Linked DNA regions of Bacillus pumilus. The protein of the gene in region 1 binds, or shares a complex with, the protein of each later gene. Links are inferred from orthologs where the notes say so. Each region holds a gene or a part of one and is shown in the gene's direction. Other genes may lie near its edges.

Region 1 (6,775 bases):
TTCGTGAAGTGCGTAAATCAATCGCACGCATGAAAACTGTGATTCGTCAAAGAGAAATCGCTGCTAATAAATAATAATTAGAGGGGAGGCCCCGCAAACATGAGCGAACGTAACCAACGTAAAGTGTATCAAGGTCGTGTTGTTTCTGACAAAATGGATAAAACCATCACTGTTGTAGTTGAAACATACAAAAAGCATTCACTTTATGGCAAACGTGTAAGATACTCTAAGAAGTTCAAAGCACATGATGAAAACAACCAAGCAAAAATCGGAGACATCGTAAAGGTCATGGAAACTCGTCCTTTATCTGCGACTAAACGCTTTCGTCTAGTTGAAGTTGTCGAAGAAGCCGTTATTATCTAATAAAGTTCGGATTTCTTTTTCCGAAAGGAGGTAACATTAATGATTCAACAGGAGACTCGTTTAAAAGTAGCTGACAACTCTGGCGCACGCGAAGTACTAACGATTAAAGTTCTTGGTGGCTCTGGACGTAAGACGGCTAACATCGGTGATGTCATTGTTTGTACGGTTAAACAAGCAACACCAGGAGGCGTTGTCAAAAAAGGTGAAGTTGTGAAAGCAGTTATCGTTCGTACAAAGAGCGGAGCTCGCAGAAACGATGGATCTTACATCAGTTTCGATGAAAATGCATGTGTCATTATCCGTGACGACAAGAGCCCGCGTGGAACTCGTATCTTCGGACCAGTAGCACGTGAACTTCGTGAAAACAACTATATGAAAATTGTTTCTCTAGCACCAGAAGTACTTTAATGAATACAATCCGCGACTCAAGGAGGTGCGATTAAATGCATGTTAAAAAGGGCGATAAAGTAGTGGTTATCTCTGGTAAAGATAAAGGTAAACAAGGAGTCATCCTTGCTGCTTTCCCTAAGAATGACCGTGTTTTAGTAGAAGGTATTAACCTTGTGAAAAAACACTCTAAACCAACCCAAGCTAACCCTCAAGGCGGAATTTCTGAACAAGAAGCGCCGATCCACGTATCAAACGTAATGCCGCTTGATCCTAAAACGGGTGAAGTGACACGTGTTGGGTATAAAGTTGAGGACGGAAAGAAAGTCCGTGTAGCGAAAAAGTCTGGGCAAGTTCTAGATAAATAGTAAATAAGGAAGGGAGGTCTTTCTCATGAACCGCCTTAAAGAAAAGTATGTAAAAGAAATTACACCTGCATTAGTTTCTAAGTTTGAATACAAATCAGTAATGCAAGTGCCAAAAATCGAAAAAATCGTGATCAACATGGGTGTTGGTGACGCTGTTCAAAACGCTAAAGCAATCGATACTGCTGTTGAAGAATTAACGTTTATCGCTGGTCAAAAACCTGTCGTTACTCGTGCGAAGAAGTCTATTGCTGGATTCCGTCTACGTGAAGGAATGCCAATCGGTGCGAAAGTAACACTTCGCGGAGAGCGCATGTACGATTTCCTTGATAAACTTATTTCTGTATCTTTACCACGTGTACGTGACTTCCGCGGGATTTCTAAGAAATCTTTCGACGGTCGTGGAAACTACACGCTTGGTATTAAAGAACAGTTAATCTTCCCAGAAATTGATTACGATAAAGTAACAAAAGTCCGTGGTATGGATATCGTTATCGTTACGACTGCCAATACGGACGAAGAAGCACGTGAGTTATTAACTCAAGTAGGTATGCCGTTCCAGAAATAATCAATGAAAGGGAGGCGAAATCGTGGCTAAAAAGTCTATGATTGCGAAACAACAACGCAAACAAAAGTTTAAAGTTCAAGAGTATACGCGCTGCGAACGTTGTGGACGTCCACATTCAGTAATTCGCAAGTTTAAACTTTGCCGTATTTGTTTCCGCGAACTTGCATATAAAGGACAAATTCCTGGCGTTAAAAAAGCCAGCTGGTAATCCCCATAAATGGGAAGGAGGTTATTAAATAATGGTTATGACAGATCCGATTGCAGATTTGCTGACTCGTATTCGCAATGCGAACATGGTACGTCATGAGAAGCTAGAAGTACCGGCTTCAAAAATCAAAAGAGAAATTGCTGAAATCTTAAAGCGTGAAGGTTTTATCCGTGACGTTGAATATGTTGAAGACAGCAAACAAGGAATTATCCGTATGTTCCTTAAATATGGCCAAAACAACGAGCGTGTTATCACTGGTCTAAAAAGAATCAGTAAACCTGGTTTACGTGTATATGCGAAATCAAATGAAGTACCACGTGTACTTAACGGACTTGGAATCGCAATTATTTCTACATCACAAGGTGTTTTATCGGACAAAGAAGCCCGTGCTAAACAAGCTGGTGGAGAAGTACTTGCTTACGTATGGTAAAAAAAGTTTAAGATGAATGGAGGTGCTTGGTATGTCTCGTATAGGTAAAAAACTAATCGAGATCCCTTCAGGAGTTACTGTGACAAACAACGATAACACAGTGACAGTAAAGGGACCAAAAGGTGAACTAACTCGTACATTTCACCCTGATATGGAAATTAAAATTGAGGACAGCGTCTTAACTGTAAGCCGTCCGTCTGATCATAAAGAACACCGTGCTTTACATGGTACAACACGTAGCTTAATTGCAAACATGGTTGAAGGTGTATCTAAAGGTTTCGAAAGAGGTTTAGAACTTATCGGTGTCGGTTACCGTGCAGCTAAATCTGGAAACAAACTTGTTCTTAACGTTGGATACTCTCATCCAGTTGAAATCGTTCCTGAGGCTGGAGTTGAAGTCGAAGTTCCATCTCAAACGAAAGTAGTCATTAAAGGTATCGATAAAGAGCGTGTGGGAGCTCTAGCTTCTAACATCCGCGCTGTCCGTTCTCCAGAGCCTTACAAAGGTAAAGGAATTCGTTACGAAGGTGAATTCGTTCGCCGTAAAGAAGGAAAAACTGGTAAGTAAGATCGCTTAATGTGAAGAAAGGAGTGACTCGGATGATTACGAAAACTAGCAAAAACGCTACTCGTCTTAAAAGACACGCTCGTGTTCGTGCGAAACTTTCAGGTACTGCTGAAAGACCTCGCCTTAACGTTTTCCGTTCTAACAAGAACATCTACGCTCAAGTAATTGATGATGTTAACGGTGTAACACTTGTAAGTGCTTCTACTCTTGATAAAGAGTTAAAGATCGAGAATAGTTCTGACGCTGCAGCTGCTACTAAAGTTGGCGAACTTGTTGCAAAACGTGCTGTTGAAAAAGGAATCTCTAACGTGGTATTTGACCGCGGAGGATACTTATATCATGGACGTGTAAAAGCTCTAGCTGAAGCTGCTCGTGAGGCTGGACTTAAATTTTAATAAAAGAAGGAGGGACACATCCGAATGAGTCGTATTGACCAAAGCAAATTAGAGTTAGAAGAACGCTTAGTTACGGTTAACCGCGTAGCGAAAGTTGTTAAAGGTGGACGTCGTTTCCGTTTTGCAGCTTTAGTTGTTGTCGGTGACAAAAACGGTCATGTAGGTTTCGGTACTGGTAAAGCACAAGAAGTACCAGAAGCGATCCGCAAAGCTGTTGAAGATGCGAAAAAGAATTTAATTGAAGTACCAATGGTTGGAACTACAATTCCACATGAAATCATCGGTCGATTCGGTGCAGGAAACGTTCTATTGAAGCCTGCTTCAGAAGGTACAGGAGTTATCGCTGGAGGCCCAGTGCGTGCGGTTCTTGAGCTTGCTGGTCTAGCTGATATCCTTTCTAAATCTCTAGGTTCTAATACACCGATCAACATGATCCGCGCAACACTTCAGGGTTTAAGTGAACTTAAACGTGCTGAAGACGTTGCGAAGCTTCGTGGAAAATCTGTAGAAGACCTGTTAGGATAAGGAGGGAACATTAATGGCAAATAAATTAGAAATTACCCTCAAACGCAGTGTAATCGGTCGCCCAGAAGATCAGCGTGTCACTGTTCGTACTCTTGGTCTTAAGAAAACAAACCAAACAGTCGTACATGAAGACAATGCAGCGATCCGCGGCATGATTAACAAGGTGTCTCATTTAGTTTCTGTTAAAGAACAATAAAACATTTTTAATCGATAAGGAGGTGCCCAAATGAAACTTCATGAATTGAAGCCTTCAGAAGGTTCACGTAAAGTACGCAACCGTGTTGGTCGTGGTATTGGATCAGGTAACGGTAAAACTTCTGGTAAAGGTCATAAAGGTCAAAACGCTCGTTCTGGCGGCGGTGTACGCCCTGGTTTCGAAGGTGGTCAAATGCCTTTATTCCAACGTCTTCCAAAACGTGGTTTTACAAACATCAACCGTAAAGATTACGCGGTTATCAACTTAGACAGATTAAACAGTTTTGACGAAGGAACGGAAGTAACTCCTGAACTTCTTCTAGAGACTGGTGCAATAAGCAAGTTAAAAGCAGGAGTAAAAATTCTTGGCAACGGTAAATTAGAAAAAAAATTAACTGTAAAAGCCAATAAATTCTCTGCTTCTGCGAAAGAAGCTATTGAAGCTGCTGGCGGTACAGCCGAGGTGATCTAACTTGTTTAAGACAATCTCCAATTTTATGCGCGTGAAAGATATACGGAATAAGATTATATTCACTCTTTTAATGTTAATCGTCTTTCGTATAGGTGCTTTCATCCCTGTGCCTAATGTGAACGCCGAAGTTCTCCAGGCACAGGATCAAATGAGTGTTTTCGGGATCCTCAACACGTTTGGGGGCGGGGCACTTTTCCAATTCTCCATTCTTGCAATGGGGATTATGCCGTATATCACTGCTTCGATCATCATTCAGCTCTTGCAGATGGATGTTGTTCCGAAGTTTACTGAGTGGTCAAAGCAAGGAGAGGTTGGCCGCCGAAAATTAGCACAATTCACAAGGTATTTTACAATTGTTCTAGGTTTTATCCAGGCGTTAGGAATGTCATATGGATTCAACAATATGGCAGGAGGCATGCTGATTGAAAACCCAGGTGTTTCAACGTACCTCTTAATTGCGGTCGTACTCACTGCGGGAACAGCATTTTTAATGTGGCTGGGAGAGCAGATTACTGCTCACGGTGTTGGTAACGGTATTTCGATTATTATCTTTGCCGGTATCATCGCAGGTATCCCTCAAACATTAAAACAAGTGTACGCTCAGCAATTTGTGGGTGGAGATGGACAGCTGTTCATGCAAATCCTGAAAATTGCCCTTATTGTTATTGCTATCCTTGTCATTGTTATCGGTGTTATTTACATTCAAATGGCAGTGAGAAAGATTGCGATTCAATATTCAAAAGGAACTGGCCGTGCACAAATGTCTGCTAGTCAAGCAACGCACCTTCCATTGAAAGTGAATCCAGCAGGGGTGATTCCAGTCATCTTTGCCGTTTCTTTCATTATTACTCCGCAGACGGTTGCATCGTTCTTCGGAACCAATAATGTGACAACTTGGATAACCAACAACTTTGACTATACTAAGCCAATCGGTATGACGATTTATGTAGCACTGATTGTTGCTTTCACATATTTTTATGCCTTTGTCCAAGTGAATCCTGAACAAATGGCTGAAAATCTGCAAAAGCAGGGTGGCTATATCCCGGGAGTTCGTCCAGGGAAAATGACTCAAGATAGAATTACGAGCATTTTGTACCGACTCACGTTTGTGGGCGCCATTTTCTTAGCCGTGATTTCAATACTTCCTATCTTTTTCATTCAATTCGCTGGATTACCTTCCGCTGCACAAATTGGCGGCACAAGTCTTCTCATTGTTGTAGGTGTTGCACTTGAAACAATGAAACAGCTTGAAAGCCAATTAGTGAAACGAAACTACCGTGGATTTATGAAATAAAACAGAGGGCTGGGCTTCTGCCCAACCTCTCTAAGTAAGGAAGGGGAAATCCGAAATGAACTTAGTCTTAATGGGGCTTCCGGGTGCTGGTAAAGGCACTCAGGCAGAACGAATTGTTGATGATTATGGGATCCCTCATATCTCAACAGGAGATATGTTCCGCGCTGCTATGAAAGAGGAGACACAACTTGGGCTCGAAGCAAAATCCTTTATCGATAAAGGAGAGCTTGTTCCTGATGAGGTCACAATCGGTATTGTTAGAGAAAGACTTGGCAAAAATGATTGTGAACAAGGTTTTCTTCTGGACGGATTTCCGCGAACAGTCGCTCAGGCTGAAGCTTTAGAAGAAATTCTAAAGGACCTTGGCAGAACGATTGATTATGTCATTAATATTAAAGTCGATAAAGATGCTTTGATGGAGCGTCTGACTGGCCGAAGAATTTGCAAAAATTGCGGAGCGACATATCATTTAGTATTCAATCCACCTGCGAAAGAAAATGTTTGCGATAAGTGTGGAGGCGAACTTTATCAACGTGCAGATGATAATGCAGAAACCGTTTCGACTAGACTTGAAGTAAACTTAAAGCAGACTGAACCTTTACTGAACTTCTATTCAGAAAAAGGATATCTTGCAAACATTGATGGTGCGAAGCACATTAACGATGTATATGCAGATATCAAGAACCTGCTTGGGGGATTAAATAAATGATTATCTGTAAAACTCCTCGCGAGCTTGAGATTATGAGAGAAGCTGGACGCATTGTCGCACTGACTCATGAAGAGCTGAAGAAACACATAAAACCAGGTATTTCGACAAAAGAATTGGATCAAATTGCCGAACGTTTTATTACAAAGCAGGGTGCAATCCCATCTTTTAAAGGGTATAATGGTTTTCGCGGGAGCATTTGCGTTTCGGTGAATGAAGAACTCGTTCACGGTATTCCTGGTAAACGGGTTTTACGTGATGGCGACATCATTAGTATCGATATTGGCGCAAAGTTAAAT
Region 2 (6,591 bases), 2.8 Mb from region 1 along the record:
GAAGATGTTCTACATCCTTTTGAAGCGCCGTTTGATAGATTTTCAACATGGATTCATATTTTGGTTTCATTTCATGAACTTGCTCCTGTTCAATATGACCGGCAAGCAGCATTAAATCCTCATAAGGCACCTTCAAGGCATGTGCTAATTTTTTGATAGTCAAAGGTTTTGGCACACCGCGCTTTCCATTTTCAATACGAGAAATTCCAGCAGCGCTTACACCTGAATACATGGCGAGTTGATTGACAGACATTTTTCTATTTTCTCTTAAAATGCGTAATTGTTCACCAAAGTGATTCATGACATCGAACCTCACATTTCAGTATATGACTTATTTTAGTATGATCATTGACCAAAGGAAATAGCAGAGGGGTAAAAGTGTTGACTTAAGTTAATGGTCTGTTTCAAGTGAGCACCTGCACGTTGTACATATTGATTCCATAGGAGGTTGTAATGATGGTCGAAAAGATTCAGATCAGGCGGGCTTTTGTCATGCAGTATATGATCGAAAACGATATGTCTTTAAATCAGCTCGCTGATGAAATTGGCATTTCTCCTGCCACACTCAGCAGGGTATTAAATGGTCATCGGAAACCAGGCCAGCTTGTCATTGGCAAAATGATTCATTACTTTGATAAAAAATTTGAAGATCTATTTTACTATGAAGATATTGACAAAAGTCAATGAATGAAATTATCAAGGAGGCAATGTCGTTGAAAAGAACTGGGATGGTCAGACATATTGATTCACTAGGCAGAATTGTTCTGCCTTCAGAAATGCGCAAGGTACTCAATATTAAAGAAGAGCAGCTGTTAGAAATTTTCATTGAAGATCAAACCATTATGCTAAAAAAATATGATGCAGATAAGAGCTGCCTGTTAACTGGACAAGTGACGAAGTACAACAAAAGCTATGGAAATGGGAAAGTGATGCTGAGTCCTGAAGGAGCTGAACGTTTGTTAGTAGAATTAAAACAGCTATTGAAAGAAGAAGCAACCCGTTAAAAACGTGTTTTTAACCGAAAATTGCATATAAAAAATGCTGCATACTACTCTTTGGAATGAAATTGAATCAAAATAACGAATAAAGTCGACAATATAGAGGGAATCTTTATTTTGATGTTTCGTGACATGCACCTTGTTTTCATGTAAAATAAAGTTATGTGTACCAGTTTGTCTGGAGGTGTTTTCATGCACGCATTTGTTATCACATTACTCGTAATTGTCAGTATCGCACTTATCATCGTTGTATTGTTACAATCAAGTAAAAGTGCTGGACTGTCAGGCGCTATTTCAGGTGGAGCCGAGCAGCTTTTCGGTAAGCAAAAAGCGAGAGGCCTTGACTTGATACTTCACCGATTAACGGTTATTTTGTCAGTGCTTTTCTTCATCTTAACACTTGCATTGGCATATCTAGGCGTGTAAGGCGCGAGTAACAGAAGGTCTGATCTTTTTTCAGACCTTTTTTTATTATCAGCACTCTTTTGTGTTTGTTTCATACATACAAGTGGAAAATATAAACCATATCAGAAGGAAAGGAAGTCACATCATGAAAGTTGTTACACCGAAACCATTTACGTTTAAAGGTGGAGAAAAGGCGGTGCTTCTTCTTCACGGTTTTACTGGGAATACAGCCGATGTTCGAATGCTAGGCCGTTATTTGAACGAAAGAGGGTATACATGCCATGCACCTCAATATAAAGGCCACGGTGTGCCGCCAGAAGAGCTTGTCCAATCTGGCCCGGCTGACTGGTGGAAAGATGTAGAAGAGGGCTATCAATTCTTAAAAGATGAAGGCTATGAGGAAATTGCGGTTTGCGGACTATCCCTCGGAGGAGTTTTTTCATTGAAATTAGGTTACACTGTACCTGTAAAGGGAATTGTACCTATGTGTGCACCTATGTACATAAAAAGTGAAGAAGTCATGTACCAGGGTGTACTAGAATATGCCCGTAACTATAAGAAATTCGAGGGTAAGTCAGAGGAGCAGATTGAACAGGAAATGGAAGAGTTCAAGAAAACGCCAATGGGTACACTGAGGAGCCTGCAAGAACTGATTGCAGATGTCAGAAACAATGTCGACATGATTTATTCACCTACTTTTGTTGTTCAGGCACGTCATGATCATATGATTAATACAGACAGTGCGAATATCATTTATAACGAAGTAGAGACAGATCAAAAGCATTTGAAATGGTATGAAGAATCAGGCCATGTGATCACGCTTGATAAAGAGCGCGAGAAGGTTCATCAGGATGTATATGCATTCTTAGAATCACTTAATTGGTCAATTTAAATATATAGGGGGTTAGAGTGTGCAAAAAGAAGAATTTATGGATGAATTACTCGCTTTTATGAAAGATGAAGCTTATAAACCGTTAACCGTTCAAGAGCTGGAAGTGATGATGGAGATTACCAATCCTGATGATTATAAAGAGCTCGTCAAAGCACTTGTGATGCTGGAAGATCAAGGACTCATCGTTCGCACGCGCAGCGATCGCTACGGTGTACCAGAAAAAATGAACTTGGTAAAAGGAAAGCTGTCTGCTCATGCAAAAGGCTTTGCATTTGTGACACCAGAAGAGTTTGGACAGGATGATATTTTCATTCCGCCTAATGAGCTAGGCACAGCGATGAATGGTGATACGGTCATGGTTCGTGTCAGCCACAAATCAAACGGCACAAAAAAAGAAGGAACTGTCATCCGAATTCTGGAGCGTAATACTCAGACGGTTGTCGGTACCTACACAGAAACGAAAAGCTTTGGCTTTGTCATTCCTGATGATAAAAAAATCACAACCGATATCTTCATCCCGAAATCCGCTAAAAATGGAGCGGTCGAAGGGCATAAAGTGGTCGTGACGCTGACAAGCTACCCAGAAGGAAGAATGAGTGCAGAGGGCGAAGTGACTGAAATCCTCGGTCATAAAAATGACCCTGGCATTGATATTTTATCGATCATTCATAAACACGGCCTGCCAGGTGAGTTCCCAGAAGAAGCGCTTCAGCAGGCAGTAGACACACCTGAAACGATTGATCAAAAAGACCTGGAAGGCAGACGTGACTTGCGCAACGAAACGATTGTAACAATTGACGGAGCAGATGCGAAGGACTTAGATGATGCCGTTACGGTGCAAAAGCTGGATGATGGCAAATATAAGCTAGGGGTGCATATTGCAGATGTCTCTCATTATGTCACAGAGAACTCCCCGATTGATCAGGAAGCTTATGAGCGTGGAACGAGTGTGTATCTCGTAGACCGCGTCATTCCGATGATCCCGCACCGCCTGTCAAACGGTATTTGCTCATTGAATCCGAAGGTCGATCGTCTCACCCTGTCTTGTGAAATGGTCATCGATCGAAATGGGAAGGTCGTCAAACATGAGATTTTCCAAAGTGTGATCAAAACGACGGAAAGAATGACCTATTCTGATGTGAATAAGATTTTAGTCGACCAAGACGAAGAGCTTTTAGACAAATATGAGCCGCTTGTGCCAATGTTCCAAGAGATGGAGAAGCTTGCAGAGATTCTTCGCGACAAACGAATGGAGCGCGGGGCAGTAGACTTTGACTTCAAGGAAGCAAAAGTGCTTGTAGATGATGAAGGAGCGGCGAAAGACGTTGTCGTTCGTGAGCGATCTGTCGCAGAGAAATTAATTGAAGAATTCATGCTTGTTGCAAACGAAACGGTTGCAGAGCATTTTCACTGGTTGAATGTACCTTTCATATATCGAATTCACGAAGAACCAAATCCTGAGAAGCTTCAGCGCTTTTTAGAGTTCGTGACAACGTTTGGTTACATTGTGAAAGGAACGTCGACAAACATCCACCCGCGTGCACTTCAAAGTGTACTTGATGCTGTGAGGGATCAACCAGAAGAAGTTGTGATACAAACCGTGATGCTTCGTTCGATGAAACAGGCGAAGTATGATCCAGAAAGCATCGGCCATTTTGGGTTATCAACGGAATTCTATACGCACTTTACATCACCGATCCGCCGTTATCCGGATTTAATCGTGCATAGACTGATCAGAACCTATTTGATTCAGAAAAAGACAGACGAAGCAACCTTAGAAAAGTGGGGCCAGCTGCTGCCTGAAATTGCAGATCATGCGTCTACTATGGAGCGCCGTTCAGTCGATGCAGAGCGTGAAACAGATGACCTCAAGAAGGCAGAATTTATGCTTGATAAAATCGGTGAAGAGTTTGATGGCATGATTAGTTCCGTGACGAACTTTGGGCTATTTGTTGAACTGCCGAATACAATTGAAGGTCTTGTCCATGTCAGCTACATGACAGACGACTATTATCGTTTTGATGAACAGCATTTTGCCATGATCGGTGAGCGCACAGGAAATGTATATCGCATCGGTGACGAAATCACTGTCAAAGTGGTTAGTGTTAATAAAGATGAGCACTCCATTGATTTTGAAATCGTTGGCATGAAAGGCACCCGCCGTAAATCGCCAAAAGATTTTAAGTTCAAAAAACGGACAGATTCACCAGCGAAAAAAGGACGCGGAGGTCAAAATGCCTCTGGGGATAAACCAAAGGAAGATAAAGGCGGAAGTGACTGGTTCACAGGCAGTAAGAAGAAAAAAAAGAAAAAACGCGTATTTGATAACGCGCCAAAACAAAAGCGCAAAAAGAAAAAGTAACGTGCCAAAAAGCAAATAGGGCGTCACGCTCTATTTGCTTTTTGACCATATGGCGTGAGCATTGTCGAAAGCTGGATTGTTTGATAAAATAATCCGTACGATTTGGACCGTGTTTGTGTCAAAAGGAGGGTGTACGCCAATGCCAAAGGGAGAGGGAAAGGTTGTTTCCCAAAACAAAAAAGCAAATCATGACTATTTTATAGAAGAAACGTATGAAGCCGGCCTTGTGTTACAAGGAACTGAAATCAAATCGATTCGTGCAGGAAAAGTGAATTTAAAAGATTCCTTTGCCAAAATCGAGCGAGGAGAAGTGTTTCTTCACAACATGCACGTGAGCCCATACGAGCAGGGGAACCGTTATAACCATGATCCGCTGAGAACGAGAAAGCTGCTGCTTCATCGCAAGCAAATCAGTAAATTGATTGGTGCGACAAAGGAAGAGGGCTACTCACTCGTGCCTCTGAAACTCTATTTAAAAAATGGCTTTGCCAAAGTGCTGATCGGAATTGGTAAAGGGAAAAAGAAATATGATAAACGTGACGATCTGAAGAAAAAAGATGCAAAACGCGAAATCGAGCGTGCTTTCCGTGATCGCCAAAAGCAATTCTAGATTCATGCAGATGTCTTGCTGAGAGCGGAAGCATTATGCTACAATATGTTATGCAGTAAACAATCATTGCTTTTCTTACAGAAACCACCAGTTGTTTCAAGCGAAGAGATTGTTATAATAGTTATATACGGAAGCAGTTAAGCTGAACGTTTCCATCCCGTATATCCCTTTTACAAGGGGACGTTACGGATTCGACAGGGATGGTTCGAGCTTAGGCTGCGAGCCGAGAGGCGATCTCGTTAACACGCACTTAAATGTAACTGGCAAAACTAAAAGTTTTAACCAAAACTTAGCACTAGCTGCCTAATAAGTGCAGCGAGCTCTTCCTGACATCGCCTATGTGTCTGTGAGGAGCCCAATGAAGTAGGCTACGCTTACGTTTCCGTCTGAGGACGTAAGAAGAGATCCATCAGACTAGCTCTCCAAGCGCCCGTCAGCAGGCATGCGGATGAGTGAACACGAAATATGTTGACTACGCTCGTAGACGCTTAAGTAATCGATGTCTCTGGACGTGGGTTCGACTCCCACCGTCTCCATCAAAACTTTTAGAATGCAGTCGGGTATCAAGGGTTTGAAAGCCCTTGATACGGGTTTGGCATCATTTTAGAAGTTCCAAAACTCTATCATTATTTTTAAAAGACGCTATTTTTTGAGCGTCTTTTTTTATGCCCTTTAATAGATCCATCACTTGATTTGACAGACTTTGTGAAGCGTATGTCGGAGCAGAATCTAATGGTGCAGTTTATAGAGGAGCAAAAAATGATAAATATTTAATTACTTCGCTAAAAACATCCTTAATCATTGTGGTGTATTGAGATTCCTTAATTGTTCAGGGCTTTATGTTGGTCGCTCAATTAATGGTTTGCACAATGCAGCTCTCTTAAAGCCTCCTTAATAGATTAATTTGTCACTCAAACATTGAGCACTTTAATTATGTATAATATGATATCTTTATTGCCAAATAGAAATTTTATTTAACAAAATGTATGTTTATGGATCTTATTAGATTTAAGGTTTGGCCAAGAAACATCATTATTCTATAAGTTGAGGTGAAAGAGATGTCAGTCATTATATCAACAGACGATTTAGAGCATGTTTGTCCTAATTGTAATGGGACAAGTCATATTTCTATTAAGAACGAAGAAAAAATATGCCCAAAATGTGATGGGAAAGGTGTTATCCTAACTGCTTTAGGCCAAACATTACTTCATTTTATGAAGAAGCATATACGCAATTAATTCAAAGAGATTCTGTACAAAGACAAGAACAAAGTTGAACCAACTGTTTGTTTAATAATGGAATATTGTTCAAGTCTCTTTTTATA

The links.
Region 2: the proteins of secY (region 1) and secG are in contact, whole or in part, in a crystal structure (PDB 5AWW), measured with the Thermus thermophilus proteins. The link is inferred for Bacillus pumilus from one-to-one orthologs. Residues at the interface, in WP_096411648.1 of Thermus thermophilus: Leu14, Gln16, Arg17, Phe20, Ile34, Pro35, Pro37, Ile72, Arg108, Arg109, Asn112, Gln113, Arg116, Ile117, Ile120, Pro145, Gly146, Trp147, Phe152, Phe155, Val156, Val159, Thr160, Val162, Ala163, Gly164, Ala166, Leu167, Trp170, Glu173; in WP_223903268.1 of Thermus thermophilus: Tyr5, Ile9, Tyr12, Leu13, Ala16, Leu19, Val20, Val23, Leu24, Gln26, Glu27, Pro28, Gln30, Gly31, Ala32, Asp34, Leu35, Met36, Gly37, Gly38, Ser39, Ala40, Asp41, Leu42, Phe43, Ala45, Arg46, Val48, Tyr53, Thr56.

What each region holds. Positions count from the first base shown.
Region 1 is NZ_CP046128.1:143,300-150,074, forward strand. Bases 3,633-6,623 are described here. They hold secY (preprotein translocase subunit SecY), read left to right. Parts: upstream 3,633-4,477; coding sequence 4,478-5,770; downstream 5,771-6,623. Other genes in these bases: rpsE (30S ribosomal protein S5), read left to right, coding at 3,633-3,809; rpmD (50S ribosomal protein L30), read left to right, coding at 3,823-4,005; rplO (50S ribosomal protein L15), read left to right, coding at 4,036-4,476; GKC25_RS00840 (adenylate kinase), read left to right, coding at 5,826-6,479; map (type I methionyl aminopeptidase), read left to right, coding at 6,476-6,623. Outside these bases: rpmC (50S ribosomal protein L29), read left to right, coding at 1-74; rpsQ (30S ribosomal protein S17), read left to right, coding at 100-363; rplN (50S ribosomal protein L14), read left to right, coding at 403-771; rplX (50S ribosomal protein L24), read left to right, coding at 807-1,118; rplE (50S ribosomal protein L5), read left to right, coding at 1,144-1,683; rpsN (30S ribosomal protein S14), read left to right, coding at 1,706-1,891; rpsH (30S ribosomal protein S8), read left to right, coding at 1,923-2,321; rplF (50S ribosomal protein L6), read left to right, coding at 2,353-2,889; rplR (50S ribosomal protein L18), read left to right, coding at 2,922-3,284; more of rpsE, read left to right, coding at 3,309-3,632; more of map, read left to right, coding at 6,624-6,775. UniProt on the Bacillus subtilis protein: The central subunit of the protein translocation channel SecYEG. Consists of two halves formed by TMs 1-5 and 6-10.
Region 2 is NZ_CP046128.1:2,936,661-2,943,251, reverse strand. What follows is about bases 1-2,807. They hold secG (preprotein translocase subunit SecG), read left to right. Parts: upstream 1-1,190; coding sequence 1,191-1,424; downstream 1,425-2,807. Other genes in these bases: rnr (ribonuclease R), read left to right, coding at 2,315-2,807; GKC25_RS15065 (alpha/beta hydrolase), read left to right, coding at 1,549-2,295; GKC25_RS15075 (AbrB/MazE/SpoVT family DNA-binding domain-containing protein), read left to right, coding at 714-1,004; GKC25_RS15080 (helix-turn-helix domain-containing protein), read left to right, coding at 454-687; GKC25_RS15085 (helix-turn-helix domain-containing protein), read right to left, coding at 1-301. In the rest of the region: more of rnr, read left to right, coding at 2,808-4,657; SsrA-binding protein SmpB, read left to right, coding at 4,797-5,267; GKC25_RS15045 (tryptophan RNA-binding attenuation protein), read left to right, coding at 6,326-6,505. UniProt on the Bacillus subtilis protein: Involved in protein export. Participates in an early event of protein translocation.